DNA from 2 places in the Shewanella sp. SP2S2-6 genome. Region 2 is predicted to be linked to the other one. Evidence: predicted binding sites of a transcription regulator. Region 2 holds the regulator's gene; the other holds the start of a gene.
What was found. The regulator ArgR, encoded in region 2, controls arginine synthesis, uptake and breakdown. The targets are predictions, from matches to a motif close to ANTGAATANNTATTCANT.
Positions count from the first base shown of each region.

Region 1: the regulator ArgR is predicted to act here: its motif matches at 2,488-2,505, upstream of argA (amino-acid N-acetyltransferase).

Region 1 is NZ_JAUOEQ010000007.1:144,462-151,694, reverse strand. Features, by position in the region: gene rarD (EamA family transporter RarD) at 1-413, shown strand, start outside; gene Q4Q57_RS07970 (PH domain-containing protein) at 436-969, opposite strand; gene argA (amino-acid N-acetyltransferase) at 1,089-2,408, opposite strand; gene rpmG (50S ribosomal protein L33) at 2,732-2,905, opposite strand; gene rpmB (50S ribosomal protein L28) at 2,912-3,148, opposite strand; gene radC (RadC family protein) at 3,270-3,947, opposite strand; gene coaBC (bifunctional phosphopantothenoylcysteine decarboxylase/phosphopantothenate--cysteine ligase CoaBC) at 4,070-5,290, shown strand; gene dut (dUTP diphosphatase) at 5,287-5,745, shown strand; gene slmA (nucleoid occlusion factor SlmA) at 5,780-6,373, shown strand; gene Q4Q57_RS07930 (S9 family peptidase) at 6,508-7,233, shown strand, end outside.
Region 2 is NZ_JAUOEQ010000005.1:172,211-179,443, forward strand. Features, by position in the region: gene Q4Q57_RS06265 (Dyp-type peroxidase) at 154-1,089, shown strand; gene Q4Q57_RS06270 (LysR family transcriptional regulator) at 1,161-2,063, opposite strand; gene Q4Q57_RS06275 (NAD(P)-dependent oxidoreductase) at 2,170-2,802, shown strand; gene argR (transcriptional regulator ArgR) at 2,943-3,413, opposite strand; gene mdh (malate dehydrogenase) at 3,708-4,643, shown strand; gene Q4Q57_RS06290 (DUF393 domain-containing protein) at 4,739-5,137, opposite strand; gene folM (dihydromonapterin reductase) at 5,409-6,155, shown strand; gene Q4Q57_RS06300 (5-formyltetrahydrofolate cyclo-ligase) at 6,187-6,894, opposite strand; RNA gene ssrS (6S RNA) at 6,903-7,083, opposite strand; gene Q4Q57_RS06310 (cell division protein ZapA) at 7,201-7,233, opposite strand, start outside.

The sequences.
Region 1 (7,233 bases), on a different contig from region 2:
CGGGCACCTTTGGTTTCTATGCACTGCTGCGAAAAAAGGTCAATGTGGATGCTAAGGCCGGTTTATTGGTCGAAACCGCAGTGTTATTACCGGTCGCGCTAATTTACCTAGTCGCGACCTTAGACACAGCGACAGCAAGCATGCTGACAAACGATTGGCAACTGAATCTGATGTTAATGGCAGCAGGAATAGTGACCACGATTCCTTTACTCTGTTTTGCAGGGGCGGCGGTACGGATCCCATTGTCTATGCTTGGATTTTTCCAATATATCGGCCCAAGTATCATGTTCATCCTAGCAGTGAGTCTGTTTAATGAGCCCTTCGATGCAGAAAAAGGCGTGACCTTCGGTTTTATCTGGAGTGCCCTGTTAGTCTTTACCTTAGACATGGCCTATAAACGCAAAGCGGCGTGATTATTATCACGCCGATACACAGTTACAGAAGTGATGATGACTTCTGTAACTGTGCTAAAAATTCACTTCCTTGCGGCACTGTCAGTAATAAACTGTAGCCTTTAGTCGTTGGCACTAACACTAACTGCGATTTATCTGTTATCGCCAGAAATGCTCTACCTTTTCCCTGCAAATTAAACCAGCCTAATTGAAACCCTGGCATGCCTATGCCGTTGGTTTTAAAGCTCGGCGTTAAATCAGCCTCTTGCTGCAAATCGACTATCCGCGCCTCGGCGGGCAATAAATCTACGCGGGATAACTGCACTTTATAGAAGGGCACATCCACTGTGAGCTCAGTATCGGTTAACACTAATTCGGCACTATTGGATTGATAAAAAACCCATGAAAATCCGCCCATCATCACCAGCAATATGCCTAAACTCGCCGACTTCGCTATCTTAGGCATATTTTTTAGCCATAACATCAGCAAGATACCCGCTAAACCGAGCAATAAGACGATAAAACTGAAGATAGAGGTCTGGGTGAAAGGGGCGAGTTCGAAGTATTGAGGACTCATTGGCAGCATCTCCCGTGCAGTGAAGCCTTAATCTGCCAACAAAGACATATTATGTCAATAGAAATGCCAGCGCTAATACGAGTACTAGGCTGGCATTGATTAGATTGAGTTAGAACGGCTTAGAGATCGAGCGCGAGAATTTTTGAACGACGTTGATAGTTATACAACTGCTTTTTCTTCTGTGGCAGCGCTTCAACATCTTCAATTACAAAACCATGCTCTAGGAACCAGTGGATACTGCGAGTTGTCAGCGCAAACAAGCGTGAATAGCCGCGGTTTCTGGCCTGATTGATTATGTTCTTTAGCAGCAAACTGCCTCTGTCGGCATCGCGATAATCGGGATGCACCACCAAACAGGCAAACTCGCCCGCATTGTCCTCTTCAAAAGGATAGAGTGCAGCGCAACCAATCACTAAACCATCGCGTTCAATCAACATGAACTGTTCGATTTCGATCTCGAGCTGCTCACGGCTACGACGCACCAGAATGCCTTGTTCCTCCAATGGACGAATAAGGTTCAGTACACCGCCAATATCTGCGATCGACGCACAGCGTAAACGCTCGGCACTCTCAGTCACGATTTGCGTACCTATCCCTTCGCGAGAAAATAGTTCCTGCAACAAGGCGCCATCTTCGAGGTAGCTGACTAAGTGACAACGCGGTACGCCATTGCGGCAAGCATCGATACTGGCTTTCAAAAAAGCCATAGTGCCAACGCAGGCAGAACCTTGCTCGGCCAGCTTGCTCATGATGTTTTGCGCATCGTTTGGCATCAATTCGGCAATCACGTCGCCATTGCGATCGAGAATACCGTTCTGTGAGCTAAAACCGATCATCTTGTCGGCTTTGAGCTTTATCGCCACTTGGGTCGCGATTTCCTCGGCGGTTAAATTAAAGCTTTCACCGGTCACAGAAGCCGCAATCGGCCCCATCAACACGATGCAGTGATTATCTAACTGACGTTTTAAGCCTTGCACATCGATACGACGCACTCTGCCGCTTAAGCAAAAATCGATGCCATTATCCACGCCTAATGGCTGGGCAATCACAAAGTTGCCGCTCACTAAGTTAATTTGCGCACCTTGCATCGGCGTATTGCTTAAACTCATGGATAAACGCGCTGTGATATCAAATTGCAGTGCACCCGCAACTTGCTTGATCACTTTGAGCGAGTCTTCATCCGTAATACGCACGCCTTCGTGGTAGGCAGGTTCGATACCGTTGACTGCTAATGCAGCATCAATCTGCGGCCTAGCGCCATACACCAACACCACTTTAATCCCTAAACTGTGCAGCAGGGCGACATCATTTAAGATGGCGCGGAAGTGATTCTGAGCCAAAGCTTCACCACCCAGCATGACCACAAAAGTTTTACCTCTGTGAGCATTAACATAGGGGGCAGAGTGACGAAATCCATCAACCAGTTCAGTGGTACGCACGCGTTATTTACACCTCATTTTTGAGCTGGCAGCGTCACGATGACATGCCAGGAATGAATCGCTAACTTTCGCGTATGGTATTGCATTTTAATTCACATATAAAGAATTTATTCTCACTAAAGTGCAGTTTTAATGATTTAAAGTGCTTAGAACCGCACTATTTTATATTTTCAGCAAGTGTTCACACTTTTTTAACTTCACAGGGGATGATTCAGCGGCTTAAGTTTGCGAGGCAATTATCTCAACTTGATGACTAACTACTAAAAAAAGCGCAAAAAAAAGCCCCTTAAATAAGGGGCTTTTCTCGAAACACTAACCAAGGATTACTTGATTTTTGCTTCTTTGTAGATAACGTGCTGACGAATAACTGGATCAAATTTTTTGATTTCCATTTTTTCAGGCATGTTACGCTTGTTTTTTTCAGTTGTGTAGAAGTGACCAGTTTTAGCTGTAGAAACTAATTTGATCTTCTCACGATTACCTTTAGCTTTAGCCATGATCTATTATACCTTCTCGCCACGAGCACGAAGTTCAGCAACAACAACTTCGATACCTTTTTTGTCGATCAGACGAATACCTTTAGTAGATACACGTAACTGTACGAAACGCTTTTCTTCTTCTAACCAAAAACGGTGGTTTTGTAGGTTAGGTAAAAAACGACGACGGGTCGCGTTTTTTGCGTGCGAACGGTTGTTACCAACCATCGGCTTCTTGCCAGTAACTTGGCATACTCTTGACATGTCAATCTTCTCCAAAAACAATTTTAACGCTCGAGCATTAATGTGCCTCGTATGGCCGTCGCCCGAGGCACAAAGAGGGCGCATTTTATACACGATCACAGAGTGAAGATCAAGTGTTAGATTAATTAATCCAGCCTCGTTCTGCAAAAGAAACTATCTCTCGATCACCTACAACCATATGGTCCAATAAGGATACGTCTATGGTTGCTAACGCATTTTTTAATCGCTCAGTTATTCGTCGGTCAGCCTGACTGGGCTCGGCAATACCAGACGGATGATTATGACAAACTATAACTGCTGCGGCCTTTTTCTCCAGCACTAAGCTCACCACTTCACGTGGGTACACTGAGGCTGAGTCTATTGTACCGCGGAATAATTCGACAAATTGAATCACTCTATGCTGGCTATCCAGCAGTAAAACTGCGAACACTTCATAGGAGCGATCGGCCAATTGTCGCATTAAATAGTCCCGAGTTAAATCGGGATTTGTTAAAACTTGACCTCTTTGCAGATTTTCCTGCGCTACACGCCGCGCTAATTCGGCCGCAGCTTGAAGCTGGGCGTATTTTACAGGTCCTACGCCCGGAAGTCGACATACCTGATTTCGAGGAGCACAAAGCAGGTTTCTGAGGCCACCAAACTCGCTAATAAGAGACCTTGCAAGATCAACCGCGTTTAATCCCGCCAAACCGTTCCGCAGTAATACCGCCAATAACTCCGCATCCGACAGTTGCCCCGCCCCTTTTTGTAACAGTTTATCTCTGGGACCTTCCCCCTCAGGCCAATCTTTAATGCCCATGCGACCTCCCTGTCATCTCACATATTTTCACTTTACTGAGTATGGACGAGATTTTTTGAACTGGGAGAGTCACTAAAATTCACCGCTTTGTGATATTGTTGGCGGCATTATTTCTATCTCGGATGATGTCTGTGAGTCTGACAAATAAAAACGTCCTGCTGGGCATTGGTGGCGGTATTGCGGCCTATAAAAGTGCTGATTTAGTCCGTCGCTTAAAAGAGCGTGGCTTTGATGTGCGCGTGGTGATGAGCCAAAGTGCGATGGAATTTATCACGCCTTTGACGCTGCAAGCGTTATCTGGACATCCCGTTGCCTCAAGCCTGCTCGATCCTGCGGCAGAAGCAGCCATGGGCCACATAGAACTCGCTCGTTGGGCAGATCTCGTCATCATCGCCCCTGCAACCGCAAACCTATTGGCGCGGATTAATGCTGGCATGGCCGATGAGCTGATCACCACCACGTGTCTTGCCACTGAGGCGCCAATTGCCCTGTGTCCGGCAATGAATCAGCAGATGTACCGTAATCTGGCGACGCAGGCGAATTTAACCAGTCTGGCATCCCGCGGCTTTACCCTTTGGGGACCTGCAAGTGGCAGTCAGGCCTGTGGTGAAGTGGGTCCTGGACGCATGCTCGAACCGCTAGAAATTGCCGAGCTAGCCAGTGTTTTTTTTGCAACAAAAGAAGTCTCTGCGCTGCCTCTTGCAGGCCAGTCAGTACTGATTACCGCAGGGCCAACCCGTGAGGCAATTGATCCCGTCAGATACATTTCGAATCACAGTTCTGGAAAAATGGGCTTTGCCTTAGCCAAAGCCGCGGCAGATATGGGCGCAACAGTCACCTTAGTCTCTGGTCCAGTGAATCTAAGCACCCCAGAAGGCGTGACCCGCATTGATGTTGAATCGGCGCAAAATATGCTTGACGCTGTGATGGATAACGTTGATAAAAAAGATATTTTTATTGGCTGCGCCGCAGTAGCTGACTATCGCATTAGCGACATAGCCACCTGTAAGATCAAAAAATCGGCAGAAGAAATGCAACTTGCGCTGGTGAGGAATCCTGATATCTTAGCCACGGTTGCGAGCTTACCTAACCGTCCTTTTGTGGTGGGATTCGCCGCAGAAACCCATGATGTAGAAGCCTATGCGCGCGATAAACTCAAACGTAAAAACTTGAATATGATCGCCGCAAACGACGTTTCCGTTGCTGGTCTAGGCTTTAATGCCGATGCCAATGCCCTGCGCGTGTTCTGGCCGCACGGCAGTCAAGACTTGCCTGCCACTGACAAACTCACGCTGGCACGGCAATTACTTTCGTTGATAGTGAAAGAAAAAACAAATACATGAAAACACCGATTGAATTAAAAATTCTCGACTCCCGTATCGGCTCAGAATTTCCTTTACCTGCCTACGCTACACCTGGCAGTGCAGGCATGGATCTTCGTGCCATGATCGACACGACTTTGACTATAGCACCGGGTGAAACCGTGCTTATTCCAACGGGGATTGCCATTCATGTTGCCGATCAAGGACTGGCTGCAGTGATTTTGCCGCGCTCAGGTCTTGGCCATAAACACGGTATCGTACTGGGGAATCTGGTCGGACTCATCGATTCAGATTACCAAGGACCCTTAATGGTGTCTTGCTGGAATCGTAGCGACAGTCCTTTTGCCTTAGAAATTGGCGATCGTCTCGCACAACTGGTGTTTGTTCCTGTAGTACAAGCACAATTCAAACTCGTTGATGAGTTCGACAGCTCAGATCGTGGTGAAGGCGGATTTGGCCATTCAGGCACTAAATAATCCCCTAAGTCGTTATTGAGCCAAGGATACTGCAATGGCTGTAAGCCCAAAAATTAATCGTCGTGAACATATTTTGCAATGCCTAGCGCAAATGCTAGAAACCAACCCAGGACAAAGGATCACCACAGCGAAACTGGCCTCAGAAGTCGGTGTATCGGAAGCCGCCCTATACCGTCACTTCCCGAGTAAAGCACGGATGTTCGAAGGCTTAATCGAATTTATCGAAGAGTCGTTATTGTCGCGCATCAATTTAATCATGGATGACGAAAAAGACACCATGAAGCGCTGCCAACTGGTGCTGCAACTGTTACTGATCTTTGCCGAGCGTAACCCAGGTATTTCCCGCGTACTCAATGGTGATGCGCTGCTCGGAGAAAACGAGCGTCTGCGCAGCCGCATTAGTAATTTATTTGCCAAAATTGAAACCCAGTTGAAGCAAATACTACGGGAAAAAACCCTGCGGGAAGGCAAAGGCTTCAACTTAGACGAAGCCATATTAGCCAATTTACTGTTAGCCTTTGCCGAAGGGCGAATCGCTCAATTTGTACGAAGTGAATTCAAACTCAAACCTACCACACACTTCGATGAACAGTGGCGTTTTATCCAGCACCAACTTCTACAAAGCTAATGATTTTTCAACATAAAGGACGGTAACTACTGTCCTTTTTTTCTATATTCCTTCCTTGTTTCACTACCTCTTTTGTTTTATCCTCGAAAAACATTTTCAGAACAAAAAACACAATGATTTTACAAGGATGTCAGATGAAACCCTTCCAATTAGCCACTTTGGTTACGCTTTGCTTGCCTATGCTGCCCCTAAACACTTTTGCGGCCGATACCACTGCAAGCAATACCGTGTTGCTAGCACAACAGTTCAGTAAAGGTGATGAATATTCAAATGTTAAAATATCTCCTACTGGCAAATACTTAAGTGCAATCACGAGTGTCGAGGGTAAAAACGTTCTCTTAGTCTTAGACACCCAAACCAAAAAACTCCTCAATGCGATACGTTTTCCCAGTAATGCTCAAGTCGGCGACTATGAATGGGCCAATAGTGAGCGACTGGTACTGGCAAAAGAATACCTAAAAGGCTGGAGAGATGTTCCTCAGTACTACGGAGAATTATTAGCCATAAATGCCGATGGTTCACGAAAGGCTTATCTATTTGGCTTCGAGAGTGGCGAGCAACAAACAGGTTCAAATATTAAGAAAAATACTGCAATAAATGCCACAGCATTTATTCTCGATCCTCTGCCGGATGATGAGCGCTACATGCTAGTTAACGCTATTCCATGGAACGATAGGATCAATCTTGACTTTGAACTATCACAAGATGTATATCGAGTAGACCTATTTACTGGGGTTCGTAAGCGCATCACAGGCTCACCCATCGGCCAAGCCCGCTTTATGACAGACCATCAAGGGGAAGTTCGCTTCGTTGCCGGAGAGGACAATAAAAACATCACTAAAGTGTTCTACCGTAAAGAC
Region 2 (7,233 bases):
ATTTTTATATTTAGAGATCTTGGGCGCGATAACGCAGCGTAATGAGCATTATCATGATAAACCAGAACAAACTGTGCGTTAGTTAATGTCATTTTCAGGTAAAGTTGCGGATAATATTGCCGAAAATGAATTTAGAAAAAGGGTGATAACCAAATGGATATACAAAATATGCCGCGTGAACAGTTGGGTGTGTGTGCAGAGGGGAACTTACACAGTGTCTATTTGATGTTTAATGCCAATGACAATGTAGAGTCACAATTACGTCCCTGTCTTGCCAACGTTGCGCAGTATATTTATGAGCTGACAGATCAGTATTCTGACAGTGCATTCAATGGTTTTGTAGGGATTGGCGCTAACTATTGGGATAGCCTCTATCCTAATGCGCGTCCTGAAATGCTTAAGCCTTTCCCTGCGATGCAAGTCGGCAGCCGTGAAGCACCGGCCATTGAATATGATTTGTTCGTGCATATCCGCTGCGATCGTTACGATATTCTGCATTTAGTCGCTAATGAAATCAGCCAAATGTTTGAAGACTTAGTGGAACTAGTCGATGAAGAACGTGGCTTTCGATTTATGGATAGCCGCGATTTAACCGGCTTTGTCGATGGCACCGAAAACCCTAAGGGGCGTCACCGTCAGGAAGTCGCTCTGGTTGGCGATGAAGATCCTGAGTTTAGGGGCGGCAGCTATATTCACGTGCAAAAGTATGCCCATAACCTGAGTAAATGGCATAGATTACCGGTTAAAAAACAAGAAGATATTATCGGCCGAACTAAGCAAGATAATATCGAGTATGAGTCAGAAGATAAGCCACTGACTAGCCATATCAAGCGGGTGAATCTTAAAGATGAGAACGGTCAGTCGATGGAAATCCTGCGCCAGAGCATGCCTTATGGTTCGCTGAAGGAGCAGGGATTGATGTTTATCTCTAACTGCCGTACGCCGGAGCATTTTGAAAAGATGCTGCATAGCATGATGTTTGGTGATGGCGAAGGTAACCATGATCATTTGATGCATTTTACTAAGGCGATGACAGGCTCATCCTTCTTTGCCCCCGCATTGGATTTTATGCTGCAATTCGACGAATAAGCTTTCGATATCTGCGCAGATTCAGCATCAATTAAACGCACTTACGCTAACGGCTAAGTGCGTTTTTTATGCTAATGCGCAGGGAGCCATTTTTTGATATCGAGTTGCCATTGCTGGGCAGTGAAATCGATAAAGGCGCGCACCAGATTTTGCTGATAACTGCGGGACAAGTACACAGCCCACAGGGTTTGACCTGGCGTCGTAAAGTCGGGTAACACTTCTTTGAGCTGGCCGCTGGCAAGGTATTGATTAGCTAAGTCGCAGGGCAAGCGCACTATGCCATGTCCTCGCAGCGCCGCACTGACCAATACGCCCATGTCGTTAGCTTTAAGATTGCCGGTGACTTTTACATGCTCGGCTTGCAGCTCTTTCAGGAAAGGCCAATTTTGTTGCGCCGAGTGTATCAGGCAGTTGTGAGCCAGTAGATCTATGGGCTCGACAAGTGGTGTGTTGCTATCAAGGTAACTCGGCGCAGCGCAGATCACGGCATCTATGGTCATTAAACGGCGGGCAATCAAATTCTCATCGGGCTGCTCGGTGTAGCGCAGCGCCACATCGACTCGCTCATCCACCAATTGGGCAAAACTGTCTGACATCACCAGCTGAATGCTGACCTTAGGGTGAATTTTAATAAAGCGGTCGACGACATCAAACAGACTGTGCTGTCCAAGGCCAATCGGTGTGGCGATACGAATACTGCCCACCAGTTCACTGTTATGGCTGTGGGCACGGCTTTCCATGGCGGCTACTTCACTTAAGATCCGCTGGCAAAATTGCAGCGCTTCTTCGCCTTGCAAGGTCAGGCTGACGCTGCGGGTGGTACGGTGTAGTAAGCGTAAACTCAACCACTGCTCTACTTCTTGAATATGGCGGGACACCTGTAGGCGGCTGAGGTCTAAATGCTCGGCAGCTTTGGTAAAGCTGCCACAGTTTGCCACTTCGACGAAACTGCGTATTGCGGCAATTTTATCCACATTAGTACCTCAAACTGAAACAATCATGCTCATTTATTGATGTTTATCACGGGAAACACTGCAAGTAAACTGGCTTCAATGTAAATCATCAGAGAGAGTTAACGAAATGAAAATCGCAATTTTAGGTGCAACAGGTTGGATTGGTGGTGCAATTTTAAAAGAAGCATTGAGCCGTGGGCACCAAGTAACAGCGCTAGTGCGTGATCCGAGTAAGTTATCCGCTACTGATGTGGCTGTGCATGCTGTGGATTTAGAGCAGCCATTAGTTGCGCAAACCTTTGCTGGCGTAGATGTTGTCATTGCCTCTGTTGGTGGCCGCGCACAACAAAATCATGGCCTAGTGGCGAGTACAGTTCAGCATTTACTGAATGTGCTGCCTAATGCTAAGGTGCCACGTTTATTGTGGGTTGGTGGTGCAGGGAGCTTAGAAGTGGCACCGGGCGTGACTCTGGTTTCTAGCCCCGATTTCCCCGCTGCATATAAAGATGAGGCGTTAGCTCAGGGTGAAGCTTTGCAGGTATTCCGTGCGGCGAAAACTGCAATCAATTGGACCTTTGTGAGCCCAGCCGCTGAGATTTATCCTGGCGAGAGTGAAGGTCCATATCGTCTTGGTGGCGACAGCTTCTTTACCGATGCCAATGGTCGCAGCCGCATTTCTGTTACGGATTACGCTAAAGCCATGTTAGATGAGGCCGAACAGGGCACTCACGCAAATCAGCGCATCAGTGTGGCTTACTGACCTTAGCGTATAAACATCAGTGCGCGAGAGATTGGCTTAAATGTGTAACGTAATCGGGACAATGGCCAAATAATCAGCGCAAGATTGGACAGAAATGCGTACGGATGAAATAGAACAGGTCAGCAAGCTGACCTGTTTTTTTATTCTGCGTAATTGAATAAAGATTTGATGGTTTCTAAGGTATCGGCGATATCTTGGATGCTCGATGGACAAATAAAGATAGTGTCATCACCGGCAATTGTGCCCAAAATGCCTTCTGGTTTACCGATAGAATCCAATAAACGGGCAATCAGCTGCGCAGCACCTGGGCTAGTTCGCACGACAATCATTGCTTGGTTATGATCGACGTCGAGTACCAAATTCTTCAGCGGGCTACCCGCGGTGGGTACGCCTAATTCGGCCGGTAAGCAATACACCATCTCTTGCTTAGCGTTGCGAGTCCGCACTGCGCCGAACTTGCTGAGCATGCGTGATACTTTTGATTGGTTAATATTACCAAAGCCTTCAGCTTGCAAGGCGGTGACGATTTCACTTTGAGAGCCAAAGCGCTCTTCTTTTAAAATCGACTTAAAAATTCTAACAAGGTCATCCTGATTCTTGGTCGTTTGCATAATATTATTATTCGTTATTCAAAAAAACAGGCCCATTTTGAATATTTTTAGAAAAATTGTCAACAAATAACCAGATTGGTTGAATAAAAATTCACTAACCCCCTGTGGTTAAGCGTTTGCTGGGGGCGTAAAAATACCAATTTGAGTAATTGTTCTACATTGCTTCTAACTTATTCCGGAATTCTTTTGTCCCACGACTAAGGGATAATTGAAATTGTTGTGACATTCCAGTAATGTGACGCCAACGTAAATTAGATCCATGTCACACATATCCGAGAAATAACGGAGATAACTATGAAAGTTGCTGTACTTGGTGCTGCTGGTGGTATCGGCCAGGCTCTTGCCCTACTGTTAAAAACTCAACTGCCTGCGGGTTCACATTTGTCTCTATATGATATCGCACCGGTTACTCCGGGTGTTGCGGTTGACTTGAGCCACATCCCGACTGCTGTTGAAATCAAAGGTTTTGCTGGTGAAGATCCAACGCCTGCCCTAGTGGGTGCTGACGTTGTTCTAATTTCTGCTGGTGTTGCGCGTAAGCCTGGTATGGATCGTTCAGATCTGTTCAATATCAATGCTGGTATCGTTCGCAACCTGATCGAAAAAGTAGCGGCAACTTGCCCTACGGCTTTGGTTGGCATTATCACTAACCCAGTCAACACTACTGTCGCTATCGCTGCAGAAGTGATGAAGAAAGCGGGTGTTTACGATAAGAACCGTCTGTTCGGTATCACGACATTAGACGTGATCCGTTCTGAAACCTTCATCGCCGAATTAAAAGGCCTGAACGTTGCTGACGTTAAAGTCAATGTGATCGGCGGCCACAGCGGCGTGACCATTCTGCCATTACTGTCTCAAGTTGAAGGCGCGACTTTCACTGATGAAGAAGTGGCAAGTCTGACTACTCGCATCCAAAACGCGGGTACAGAAGTGGTTGAAGCTAAAGCCGGTGGCGGTAGCGCGACTCTGTCTATGGGTCAAGCTGCTTGCCGTTTCGGTCTGTCTTTGGTTCGTGGTCTGCAAGGCGAAGCTAACATCGTTGAATGCGCCTATGTTGACGGCGGCAGCGAGCACGCAGAGTTCTTCGCACAACCTGTGCTGTTAGGCAAAAACGGTATTGAAAAAGTACTGCCTTACGGTGAAGTGAGTGCATTCGAAGCTAACGCTCGTGATTCTATGTTAGATACGCTGAAAGGCGATATCAAACTAGGCGTTGATTTCGTTAAATAATCTTTCGGATAATCTTTTTAGATTATGACGAATTAAAAACGGAGCCATTGAGCTCCGTTTTTTTATGCCTGCGTTTTACACTTTCTAAAGCTCATTCAGCGGCGTTTGGTGGGAATTTGGCAGTTATCGTCGCAGCGGGCTTTGCCCGTCAGTAAATAGGAGATGCGGTATCTGTGTTTAGCAAAGCGCAGGTAAGTCCAATCGGCGACAGTTTTTATCACGGGCAGGCGTAACAGTTGGATCCAAGCACGTGTGCCTGTCAGTGCCCACGCTTTACAGGTGACATCTAACCCGAGTAACACTTCGCCCGTTGCGGTTTCACCGTGAAGAATAGTATTGGCGTAGTCTTTATCGATATGGCTGAAACGTTCACTAAAGTCGGGTGCATTTAAATCCTCAAGCGCAATCAAGTTGTTGGGATCGCGTGCTTTCAGTTGACGCATTTCGGCGCTACATAATGGACAGTTACCATCATAAAAAATCCGCAGTTCCATCGGGTCCACCTCTGATGACTTGATCACAATACTTACTCTAAGCTCTTGGCTTGCGCACTTAAGCTTGGTTTTCTTCTAGCCTATACGCAGAATAAAGGGTTTTAGATCGCAGCTGATTTTAAATCAACGCTGATTTTAAATTGAATCCGCGCCTCATTTGGCTTTTTGTTAGGTTAAATTCAAATGAGTACAGTAACATCTTGGTTATTCATCAGCTTACCTTTAAGTGAACAAGGTAAAGCCTGAGCAATGACGAATCAAAAGGATAGGTATGACATCTCCCATCATAATCACAGGCGTGGGTAAACGCATAGGTTACGCCTTAGCCAAACATTTTCTAGCCCAAGGTCAGCAGGTGATTGGTACTTATCGCAGCCATTACGATAGCATTGATGAGCTGAACGCTTTAGGTGCGACTCTGTATCCCTGCGATTTTTATGACGATGCCCAAGTGCAATCCTTAATTGATGAGTTAGCTAAATTGCCGCAAATTCGCGCCATTATTCACAATGCTTCGGACTGGCTGCCTGATCCTGTTCTTACAAAGAATGAGCCTTTAAAGAGTACCACTTTTGCACCGAGCCAAGTGCTGCAGCGGATGATGCAAGTGCATGTGAGCGTGCCCTATCAGTTGAACTTGGCCTTAGAGGCGCAGCTACGTGCCGCTGCTGGCGATGAAATCGGCGGCAGTGATGTGATTCATATTACCGACTACGTGGCAGAGAAGGGCAGTCAGAAGCACATAGCTTACGCCGCCAGTAAAGCCGCGCTGCACAATTTGACGTTATCCTTTGCCGCCAAATTTGCGCCCGAGGTGAAAGTGAATTCGATTGCGCCGGCGATGATCCTATTTAATGTGGGTGATGACGCTGCCTATCAGCAAAAAACCTTAGCCAAAGCGCTGTTGCCGAAAGAGGCGGGAAATGAGGAGATTATCGAACTCGTGGACTACCTGCTTAATAGCCGCTACGTCACAGGTCGTTGCCATAATGTCGACGGCGGTCGCCAGTTAAAATAGTTATTTGATTTTTCGAGCAACAGCTAATGGCTTAAAACGTCAGTACGCGACTTGGGGTGATGATGAATGGCAAAGGCACATCCCAATGCTCGCAGGGTAAACTCACCACTTGCTGGCAGTCGTGGGCGTAACCCATAGGCAAAGGTTTACCTTTAAGCTGCCAGTTTGCCAGCGTCCTATCGTAATAACCGCCGCCCATGCCCATGCGATTCCCCATTAAATCAAACGCCACCAAGGGCGTGATAACCACATCTAGCTCAGTTACTGGGATAATGGCACGCACATCTAACTTAGGTTCTAAGATACCGAATTGATTCGCTTGCATAGGTGTGTCAGCACTGTAATGCAGGAATAACAGTTGCCCAGCATTGAAGGGATGCAACCTTGGCAGATAGGTGTGAATACCCAATTGCCACAGCGCAGCGATCAGCGGCGGCGTGGCGAGTTCGCCATCGTGGGTGAGATAAAGCGCCACATGTTGCGCATTTTGGGCCTGCAATGCATCGAGCATTCGTTGGCAGGCACTTAAGCTTGCTTGGGTTTGCTCGGTTTTTGAAAGGGATTTGCGGGCGGTGCGAATGCTTTTGCGTAACTGATTGCGGCTTTCTTGCGTATGAATGGCGATATTTGCCGCATGGCTGGCGACATCAGTCATTTCACCAACAGCAGCAACCTCTACGGCAAGGTGCGCCGTGTCGCTTTGGGTGTTCAAATGAGAAAGTTTGGAGGATATAGACATAAATTAAGATGCTCCCCAGAATGCCGCTACCGGTGTAGCCCTTGAACCGTAGGTTCAAGGCGGGTAAATGATTACCTCCTAAGGCTTCTCGGTACAAGCCGAGCATGCACAATGTCAGTAAAGCATTCACCCTGAGATAAAAATTATCGGCACAGGGACATTACCAGTTGGCATGCATCCCAGGGAGCAAAACGGTATTGAATCGCTAAAACATTGGTTTATGTTGATAAGCCAGTTTAGCCATTCACTGTGCGTCAGTCGGTTTAACTCAAATGGTGTTAAATCACCAAGGCGCACAGTTTAAATCTATTTAGTTGAACGCTCAACTAAGGCATTTTC